2 regions of the Streptomyces sp. NPDC048277 genome follow, and region 1 is predicted to be linked to the other one. Evidence: predicted binding sites of a transcription regulator. Region 1 holds the regulator's gene; the other holds the start of a gene.

What was found. The regulator HrcA, encoded in region 1, represses chaperone genes, less so after heat shock. The targets are predictions, from matches to a motif close to TTNGCACTCNGNNNNNCNGAGTGCNAA.
Region 2: a site for HrcA is predicted at 2,129-2,155, ahead of groL (chaperonin GroEL). Genes of this name have one in related genera too.

Annotation. Positions count from the first base shown of each region.
Region 1 is NZ_JBEZLQ010000031.1:46,212-51,449, reverse strand. It holds gene AB0D85_RS43720 (16S rRNA (uracil(1498)-N(3))-methyltransferase) at 1-366, opposite strand, end outside; gene AB0D85_RS43715 (nitronate monooxygenase) at 363-1,466, opposite strand; gene dnaJ (molecular chaperone DnaJ) at 1,589-2,725, opposite strand; gene hrcA (heat-inducible transcriptional repressor HrcA) at 2,726-3,742, opposite strand; partial or broken gene AB0D85_RS43700 (MBL fold metallo-hydrolase) at 3,915-4,175, shown strand; partial or broken gene AB0D85_RS43695 (MBL fold metallo-hydrolase) at 4,304-4,648, shown strand; gene AB0D85_RS43690 (DUF3097 domain-containing protein) at 4,683-5,238, shown strand, end outside.
Region 2 is NZ_JBEZLQ010000012.1:173,990-179,227, forward strand. It holds gene AB0D85_RS25915 (NADH:flavin oxidoreductase) at 1-99, opposite strand, end outside; gene groL (chaperonin GroEL) at 343-1,965, opposite strand; gene AB0D85_RS25925 (cold-shock protein) at 2,340-2,546, opposite strand; gene AB0D85_RS25930 (MoaD/ThiS family protein) at 2,993-3,268, opposite strand; gene thrC (threonine synthase) at 3,317-4,600, opposite strand; SAM riboswitch class I at 4,619-4,772, opposite strand; gene AB0D85_RS25940 (glucosyl-3-phosphoglycerate synthase) at 4,930-5,238, shown strand, end outside.

The sequences.
Region 1 (5,238 bases):
GCCCTTCCACTGGGTGATGCAGCGGGCGGCCTGCCAGGGCACGATGCGGTCGACGCCGACCTCGGTCATGGTCTCGACGGCGACCTCCCCGCGGTCGCCCTTGGGGAGGGCCTGGACGACGGTGATCCGGGGCCGCGGCGCGGGTTCTTCGGACACCGTCGTCAGGTGCACGACCAGCCGGTCCTTGCCCTCGACGGCGACCACGTCGCACACCGCGTAGCGTCCGGCGCCGTCGGTGAGGACGACCTCCTCGCCGGGCTGGAGCCGCTTCACGGAGACCGCGTGCCGCCCCTCGGGCCCGTCCAGGACGTACTGTCCGGTGCCGTCCGCGGGGAAGTGCTCGACGACGAAGACGGGGGCGGTCATCGCCCGTCCCCCCTCTCGGTGTCCGCCTTGGTCGCTCCCGTGGTCGACAACGCTGTCGACGCGGCGGCGAGTTCCTCGGCGAGGGTCTCCACCAGCTGTCCGGCGGGCAGTTCCCGGGCCATCCGGTGCCCCTGCCCGGCCCACAGGGCCATGCCCTGGGCGTCCCCGGCCTTGGCGGCGGCCTTGCGCAGCGGGGAGGTGAGGTGGTGGACCTCCGGGTAGGCGGCGGGCGCGTACGGTCCGTGCTCGCGCATGAAGCGGTTGACCAGTCCGCGGGCGGGCCGCCCGGAGAACGCCCGGGTCAGTGCGGTCCGGGTGAACAGCGGGTTGGTCAGCGCCTGCTTGTGGAGGTCGGCGGCGCCGGACTCGGGGGTGGCGAGGAAGGCCGTACCCAGCTGGGCGGCGCTCGCGCCCGCGGCCAGCACGGCGGCGATCTGGCTGCCGCGCATGATGCCGCCGGCGGCGACGACGGGAATGCCCACCGTCTCCCGGATCTGGGCGACCAGCGACAGCAGCCCGATCCCGGAGCCGTCGTTCTCCTGCACGTCCCGGTGGGTGCCCTGGTGACCGCCGGCCTCCACGCCCTGTGCGATCACCGCGTCCGCCCCGGCCCGCTCGACGGCGAGGGCCTCCTCGGCGGTGGTCGCGGTGACGAGGGTGAAGGTTCCTGCGCGGCGCAGGGAGTCGAGGACGTCCCGGCTCGGGACGCCGAAGTGGAACGAGGCCACGGCCACCGGGTTGTCGAGCAGCACGGCCAGCTTGGCCTCGTACCCGTCGTCCCGGCCGCTGTCGGGGTCGCCGAGCTCGGTCTCGTACCAGGCGGCCTCACCGGCCAGCTGATGCGCGTAGACCTCCACGGCCCCGGACTCGGCATGCTCGGGCTGCGGCATGAAGACGTTCACACCGAAAGGACGGCCGGTCAGCCCCCGGAGCTGCTTGATCTCCTGGTACATCCCGTCGGCGGTCTTGTACCCGGCGGCAAGGAACCCCAGCCCGCCCGCCTCGGACACGGCGGCGGCGAGCTGCGGGACGGAGACCCCGCCCGCCATGGGGGCCTGCACGATCGGAAGGGGGAAGAGATCGGTCAGCGCGGAGGACATGACGGCATGTTGTCACGTCCTCCGAACAAGTCCGAATCGGGCCGCCCCCTTGGCACATGCCAGAAATTTCGGCCTCGGAATCCGGACAACCGCATTCCGACCCCGCCGGGGGCGGGCACCCGTCAGCGCCCGTTGAAGGCGTCCTTCAGCCGCGAGAACAAGCCCTGCTGACCCGGCTGGAACTGGCCCGTCGGCCGCTCCTCGCCGCGCAGCTTCGCCAGCTCGCGCAGCAGCCGCTCCTGCTCGGGATCCAACTTCGTCGGCGTCATGACCTCGACGTGCACGATCAGGTCACCCCGCCCACCGCCCCGCAGATGCGTGACCCCACGCCCGTGCAGCGGGATCGACTGCCCGGACTGGGTGCCCGGCCGGATGTCGACCTCCTCCATGCCGTCCAGCGTCTCCAGCGGCACCTTCGTGCCGAGCGACGCCGCCGTCATCGGGATCGTCACCGTGCAGTGCAGATCGTCCCCGCGCCGCTGGAACGTGGAGTGCGGCAGCTCGTGGATCTCGACGTACAGGTCACCGGCGGGCCCGCCGCCGGGCCCGACCTCGCCCTCACCGGCCAGCTGGATCCGCGTGCCGTTGTCGACACCGGCCGGGATCTTCACGGTCAGCGTCCGCCGCGACCGCACCCGCCCGTCGCCCGCGCACTCCGGGCACGGCGTCGGGACGACGGTCCCGAAGCCCTGGCACTGCGGGCAGGGCCGCGAGGTCATGACCTGGCCCAGGAAGGACCGCGTCACCTGCGAGACCTCACCACGGCCCCGGCACATGTCACACGTCTGGGCCGAGGTGCCCGGCGCCGCGCCCTCACCGTTGCAGGTGTTGCAGACGATCGCCGTGTCGACCTGGATGTCCTTGGTCGTACCGAAGGCCGCCTCGTCGAGCTCGACCTCGATCCGGATCATCGCGTCCTGGCCGCGCCGCGTACGCGAGCGCGGACCGCGCTGGGACGCCGTTCCGAAGAACGCGTCCATGATGTCGGAGAAGTTCCCGAAGCCACCGGCCCCGAAGCCGCCCGCGCCACCGCCGCCCGCCTGCGAGAGCGGGTCGCCGCCGAGGTCGTAGACCTGCTTCTTCTGCGGGTCGGAGAGCACCTCGTAGGCGGCGTTGATCTCCTTGAACCGCTCCTGGGTCTTCGGATCCGGGTTGACGTCCGGGTGCAGCTCGCGTGCGAGCCGACGGAAGGCCTTCTTGATCTCTTCCTGCGACGCGTCGCGGCGCACGCCGAGAACGGCGTAGTAGTCCGTGGCCACTTACGACTCCGCCAGGATCTGTCCGACGTACCGTGCCACCGCTCGTACCGCTCCCATCGTTCCCGGGTAATCCATGCGGGTCGGTCCGACCACGCCGAGTTTGGCGAGTGCCTCGCCGCCCGAACCGTAACCGACCGACACCACGGACGTGGAGTTGAGTCCCTCATAGGCGTTCTCGTGACCGATGCGTACGGTCATGCCCGAATCCCCCGCCTCGCCCAGGAGTTTGAGAAGAACGACATGTTCCTCCAGGGCCTCCAGGACGGGCCGGATGATGAGGGGAAAGTCATGTCCGAAGCGGGTGAGATTGGCGGTGCCGCCGATCACCAGCCGCTCCTCGTTCTCCTCGACGAGCGTCTCCAGCAGCGTGGAGAGCACCGCCGTGACCGTACCGCGGTCCTCGGCCTCGAAGGCGTCCGGCAGGTCCTCCACCAGCCGGGGGACGTCCGAGAACCGGCGCCCCGCGACCCGGCTGTTCAGCCGGGCCCGCAGATCCGCCAGAGACGTCTCCCCGAAGGGTGCCGGGCAGTCCACCAGCCGCTGCTCGACGCGCCCGGTGTCGGTGATCAGCACCAGCATCAGCCGGGCCGGCGCGAGCGAGAGCAGCTCCACGTGCCGCACGGTGGACCGCGTCAGCGAGGGGTACTGCACGACCGCGACCTGCCGTGTCAGCTGCGCCAGCAGCCGCACCGTGCGCGCCACGACGTCGTCGAGATCGACGGCGCCGTCGAGGAAGTTCTGGATGGCCCGCCGCTCGGGCGCGCTCATCGGCTTCACGCCGGCCAGCTTGTCGACGAACAGCCGATAGCCCTTGTCGGTCGGAATCCGCCCGGCGCTGGTGTGCGGCTGGGCGATGAACCCCTCGTCCTCCAGGGCGGCCATGTCGTTGCGCACGGTCGCCGGGGAGACCCCGAGGTTGTGCCGCTCGGTCAGCGCCTTCGACCCGACCGGTTCCTCGGTGCCGACGTAGTCCTGGACGATGGCGCGCAATACCTGAAGCCTGCGTTCACTCAGCATCTCGCGCCACACCTCCAGAAAGTCGTCCCCGCGGCCTTTCGGGTCCTTCGGGTCTTTCGTCTGGCACTCTGCGAGCCCGAGTGCCAGCATCCCCGGCCCAGTGTACGGCCGTCGGGTACTGACTGGGCAAGGTCGGTCAGGACCCGTGACGTTCTGTGGATAGCGTCGCGGCATGACGGTGACTTGGGAAGAGCTGGGCTGGGAGCGGGTGGCCGAAGGCGTCGGCCGGTGCCGGCTGCCGGGCTGGGACTGCACTGCGGGGCTGGTCCTCGGTACGGACGCGGCCCTGATGGTGGACGCCGGGTCGAGCCTGGCGGAGGGCGCGCGGTTGCGTACCCAGGCGCAGGCGCTCGCCGGCCGCCGTGTGACCCATCTCGCGCTCACCCATCCGCACTTCGACCATGTCTTCGGCGCGGCCGCGTTCACGGACGCGTTCACGGACGTGGAACTGTACGCGGCGGCGGGCGCGGAGGACGTCTTCGCCCACGACCGCGAGGAACTCCGCCTGGACGCGGTCCGCAACGGCCTCCCGGCCGAGGAGGCCGGGGAAGCGGCGGCCGCCCTCCCGCTCCCGGCCGTCCGGTCTCCGGCGAGTGGAGCCTCGGCCTCGGCGACGGCCGCCGGGCCCTGCTGGCCGATGTGGGCCCCGGCCACACCCGCCACGACCTCGCGGTCCTCGTCCCCGGAGACCCGGGGGTGGTCTTCTGCGGCGACCTGGTGGAGGAGTCCGGCGATCCCCAGGCCGGCCCCGACGCCGTACCGTCCCGATGGCCCGCCACCCTGGACCGCCTCCTGTCGCTCGGCGGCGAGCGCGCCCTGTACGTACCCGGTCATGGAGCGGTGGTGGACGCGGCGTTCGTACGGGCCCAACGCGACGCCCTGGCGGCCCGCTTCGGCGTGTCGTAGGCACACCGGATCGGCTTCTCCTATCGTCATCCGAATGCGCCAGTACTCCCCCGACCTGACCCCGCCGTGGAAGAAGCCGAAGCCGGTGCCCGAGGTGGCCGCCGAGCCCGGACTGGTGGTGGAGGAGCCCGGCACGGGTTTCTGCGGCGCGGTGATCCGCTGCGAGGCGGGCACGGTGACCCTGGAGGACCGCTTCGGCAAGCACCGGGTCTTCCCGCTGGAGCCGCGCGGCTTCCTCCTGGAGGGGACGGTGGTGACCCTCGTACGGCCGGCGTCCTCGGCTCCGGTGCGCCCCGCCCGCACCGCCTCCGGCTCGGTCGCCGTCCCCGGCGCACGCGCGCGTGTCGCCCGCGCGGGCCGCATCTACGTGGAGGGCCGCCACGACGCGGAACTGGTCGAGAAGGTCTGGGGCGACGACCTGCGCATCGAGGGCGTGGTGGTGGAGTACCTGGAGGGCGTCGACGACCTGCCCGCGATCGTGGCCGAATTCGCACCCGGCCCCGACGCCCGCCTGGGCGTCCTGGTGGACCACCTGGTGCCGGGCACGAAGGAGTGGCGCATCGCGCAGTCGGTGACGAGCGGGCACGCGC
Region 2 (5,238 bases), on a different contig from region 1:
CGCCATCACGATCCGGTTGGGGACCGTGAGCCCGTTCAGGGCGATGGGGCGGGAGAGGATCTCGGCCGCGCGGGAGGCGGGAGGCGTGGTGACGGTCACGTGGGGGGCTCCTCGTAAGTAGGGCGTGTCATTGACCAGACGGTATGTGCACATGCATCGAGTGCACACACGTGACCAACGAACTGCCCGGACGTGCGCATTCCCGTTCCCGCGCGGATGGCGTGTGACCCCGGACACGGGAAACAGGGAGACAAACAGGGAGGGGAAACGCCCGAGGGCGGCACCCCCTGCCTGTGGCAGGGGGTGCCGCCCTCGGAAAAGGACGAGCCGATCCGTGACGGATCAGAAGTCCATGTCACCGCCCGGCATGCCGCCCGGAGCGGCCGCGGCGGCCTTCTCCGGCTTGTCGGCGATGACGGCCTCGGTGGTGAGGAACAGCGCGGCGATGGAGGCGGCGTTCTGCAGGGCAGAGCGCGTCACCTTCGCCGGGTCGATGATGCCCTCGGCGACCAGGTCGACGTACTCACCGGTCGCGGCGTTCAGACCGTGGCCCGGGGTGAGGTTGCGGACCTTCTCCACCACGACGCCACCCTCAAGGCCGGCGTTGACGGCGATCTGCTTCAGCGGGGCCTCGAGGGCGAGCTTCACGGCCTGCGCGCCGGTCGCCTCGTCACCCTCCAGGTCCAGCTTCTCGAAGACGGTGGACGCCTGGATGAGCGCCACGCCGCCACCGGCGACGATGCCCTCCTCGACGGCCGCCTTCGCGTTGCGAACGGCGTCCTCGATGCGGTGCTTGCGCTCCTTGAGCTCGACCTCGGTCGCGGCACCGGCCTTGATGACGGCGACGCCACCGGCGAGCTTGGCCAGGCGCTCCTGGAGCTTCTCGCGGTCGTAGTCCGAGTCGCTGTTCTCGATCTCGGCGCGGATCTGGTTGACCCGGCCCTGGACCTGCTCGGAGGAGCCGGCGCCGTCGACGATGGTGGTCTCGTCCTTGGTGATGACCACCTTGCGGGCCTTGCCCAGCAGGTCGAGCGTGGTGTTCTCCAGCTTGAGGCCGACCTCCTCGGAGATCACCTCGCCGCCGGTGAGGATGGCGATGTCGTTCAGCATCGCCTTGCGGCGGTCGCCGAAGCCCGGGGCCTTGACGGCGACGGACTTGAAGGTGCCGCGGATCTTGTTGACGACCAGGGTCGACAGGGCCTCGCCCTCGACGTCCTCGGCGATGATCAGCAGCGGCTTGCCCGACTGCATGACCTTCTCCAGGAGCGGGAGCAGGTCCTTGACGGAGCCGATCTTCGAGTTGGCGATCAGGATGTACGGGTCGTCCAGGGACGCCTCCATACGCTCCATGTCGGTGGCGAAGTACGCCGAGATGTAGCCCTTGTCGAAGCGCATACCCTCGGTGAGCTCCAGCTCCAGACCGAAGGTCTGGGACTCCTCGACGGTGATGACGCCTTCCTTGCCGACCTTGTCCATGGCCTCGGCGATGAGCTCGCCGATCTGGGTGTCGGCGGCGGAGATGGAGGCCGTGGAAGCGATCTGCTCCTTGGTCTCGACATCCTTCGCCTGCTCCAGCAGGGCACCGGAGACGGCCTCGACGGCCTTCTCGATACCGCGCTTCAGGGCCATCGGGTTGGCGCCGGCGGCCACGTTGCGCAGACCCTCGCGGACCAGGGCCTGGGCGAGAACGGTCGCGGTGGTCGTACCGTCACCGGCGACGTCGTCCGTCTTCTTGGCGACTTCCTTGACCAGCTCGGCGCCGATCTTCTCGTACGGGTCCTCGAGCTCGATCTCCTTGGCGATGGAGACACCATCGTTGGTGATCGTGGGGGCGCCCCACTTCTTCTCGAGGACGACGTTGCGGCCCTTGGGGCCGAGCGTCACCTTCACGGCGTCCGCGAGCTGGTTCATGCCGCGCTCGAGGCCGCGCCGCGCCTCCTCGTCGAACGCGATGATCTTGGCCATGTGAAGTGGTCCCTCCAGGACTGGGGGTGATTCCTTCGGACCGCGCCCGCGCCCGCGACGGACGGCTCACATGCCTCGTGGTTCCTTGCCCCACCCGGCCTGCGGGCCTCACCGACCCGGTCCTTCTTTGTCACTCTCACCTTCAGAGTGCTAACGCCAATGATTAGCACTCGGGGTTGGAGAGTGCAAGGCGCGCTCGCGAAGCGAGTGCTCGTTGAGGGGTGGTGGTCGGGCGACGGGCGGGCGCAAGCGCCTCCCGGGGATCGGGCATGCGCGGCCCGGCCCGGCCCGGGCATGCCGAAGGGCTCGTGCCCCGGGAGGCACGAGCCCTTCGAAGATGTACAGAAGAACGTCGCTGTCAGTCGGCGCGTGCTTCAGCTGGTCGCCAGCCGGACCATGTCCGCCTGCGGCCCCTTCTGGCCCTGCGAGATCTCGAAATCGACTCGCTGACCTTCCTCCAGGGTGCGGTACCCGTCCATCTGGATCGCGCTGTAGTGGACGAAAACATCCGCACCACCGTCGACCGCGATGAAGCCGTACCCCTTCTCCGCGTTGAACCACTTGACGGTGCCCTGAGCCATGCCTAACTCCCCTATTACTGGCCCTTGCACAGATCCACACTTCGCGGATCCGGGTCAGACCTCACCCCCCAATGGTTGGGGGCGTGCGCCGGAACGCGTCGACCGCGGCTGAATGTATCTGTCCAACTGCCGTCTGCAACAGGTCAATCGGACGAGAATTCTGGACGGAAGGGGTCCGGAATGTAGCGAGAATTCGGCCGAATTCAGGGCAAGTCGGGCCCTATAAAGGCCACAAAAGCCGCATTTAACCCGCACACTTTGGCTACTTCTTGCCGGGCTCGCGGTATCGAATACAGGGCCCCCGACCTGGAGATCGGGACCGTGTTCCCCAACTGTACCGCGCTCAACCACACAGAATTGCCCCCTCCGCTTCTCTCGCGGAGGGGGCAATCAGATGAACAGTCGGTGATGGCTGTTACCGAAGGTAATGTTCGGTCATTCGGACGTCAGCCGCCTGCGACGGCCGGGATGATGGAGACGCCGGCCCCGTCCGGGGTGGCCGTCTCCAGGCCCTGCTCGAATCGCACATCGTCGTCATTCACGTAAACGTTGACGAACCGGCGCAGCTTGCCCTGGTCGTCGAGAACACGGGCGGCGATTCCCGTGTGGTTCTTCTCCAGGTCGGCGATGACCTCACCGAGGTTCGCGCCTTCGGCACTGACTTCGGCCTGGCCACCGGTGTAGGTGCGCAGGATGGTGGGGATGCGAACGTTGACGCTCACGGTTTGAACCTCCGGACAGGGCGGCGCCCCGGTTTTTTTACGGCCGACTTAGGCGAGCCCGGCCTCGTGGAACGACTCGAGATTGGGCCGAATGGTCGCGGTGAGACCCGTACCCGCGACCGCGTCCAGCGTCTTCAGTCCATCACCGGTGTTGAGTACAACGACCGACTTCGACGGATCAATGAGCCCATTCTCAATGAGCTTCCTGGTGACTCCAACCGTCACACCGCCGGCGGTCTCCGCGAAGATTCCCTCGGTCCGCGCGAGCAGCTTGATCGCGTCGACGACCTGCTCGTCGGTGACGTCCTCCACCGCGCCGCCGGTACGGCGGGCGATGTCGAGGACGTACGGACCGTCGGCCGGGTTGCCGATCGCCAGCGACTTGGCGATGGTGTTCGGCTTCTGCGGCCGGACCACGTCGTGCCCCGCCTTGTACGCGGTCGACACCGGCGAGCACCCCTCCGCCTGCGCACCGAAGATCTTGTACGGCTTGTCCTCGACGAGCCCGAGCTTGATCAGCTCCTGGAGGCCCTTGTCGATCTTGGTGAGCTGCGAGCCGGAGGCGATCGGGATGACGAGCTGGTCCGGGAGCTGCCAGCCGAGCTGCTCGCAGATCTCGTACGCCAGGGTCTTCGACCCCTCCGCGTAGTACGGCCGCAGGTTGACGTTGACGAAGCCCCAGCCCTCGCCGGCCGGGTCGCCGATCAGCTCGGAGCAGAAACGGTTCACGTCGTCGTAGTTGCCCTCGATGCCGACGAGCTCGCCGCCGTAGATCGCGGCCATGACGACCTTGCCCTGCTCCAGGTCGTGCGGGATGAACACGCAGGAGCGGAAGCCGGCCCGGGCGGCGGCGGCGCCGACCGCGCCGGCCAGGTTGCCGGTGGAGGAGCAGGAGAGCGTGGTGTAGCCGAAGGCGCGCGCGGCCTCGACGGCCTGGGCGACGACGCGGTCCTTGAAGGAGTGCGTCGGGTTTCCGGAGTCGTCCTTGACGTACAGGCCGCCGGTGACGCCCAGTTCCTTCGCCAGGTTGTCGGCCTTGACGAGCTTGGTCCAGCCGGGGTTGATGTTCGGCTTGGTCGCCACGTCCGCGGGGACGGGCAGCAGCGGCGCGTAGCGCCAGATGTTCGCGGGACCCGCCTCGATCCGCTTCCGCAGCTCCTCGGTGTCGTAGGCCGAGAAGTCGTACGCGATCTCGAGCGGGCCGAAACACTCCTCGCAGGCGAACACCGGGCCGAGCGGCACCCGGTGGCCACACTCGCGGCAGCTGAGCGCTGCGGCGGGACCGAGGTCTACGGTGGAATCGGTGCTGGTGGCAACAGTCTGCACAGCCATGTGAGGCGAGGCCCTTTCTCCTCATCTTCCTCACGACGCATCTCGCCGTGAGACGGATTTGGCACCTTCCCTAGCCGGGAGCCTCGCGATGATCAACAGTGATCTACGAGTACCGACTGGAGGGTTGCCGGGGCTTCATCGGGCCGTTTCCCTCTGCCCCTCTGGATGAGCTGTATGCGGTTGTCAACACACGGTGACCACAGGACATGCGATGGTCATCGGCGTTGTTCAAGACTGTAACCGAAGGCCAGGACAGTTGAGAGAGTCGTCCGAACCGCGAGATGGATCACACGTGGCAGTGTGGTCGTGACAGTGAGGAGCCGCTGACTGTGCTGGAAGAAGTCGAGCGCTGGCTGGCCACCCGCTCCTGGTCCGTGAACGATCGCCCGCTGCACCGGATACTCGCCGCCAAGCAGCGGTCGGGTCAGTCCGTCTCCGTCGTGCTGCCCGCGCTCAACGAGGAGGAGACGGTCGGTGACATCGTCGCGGTCATCCGCCACGACCTGATGCGGCAGGCGCCGCTCGTCGACGAGATCGTGGTCGTCGACTCCGGCTCCACCGACCGTACGGCGGCGGTGGCCGCGGCGGCGGGCGCGCGCGTCGTCCACCGCGACGAGATCCTCCCCCGTATCCCGGCC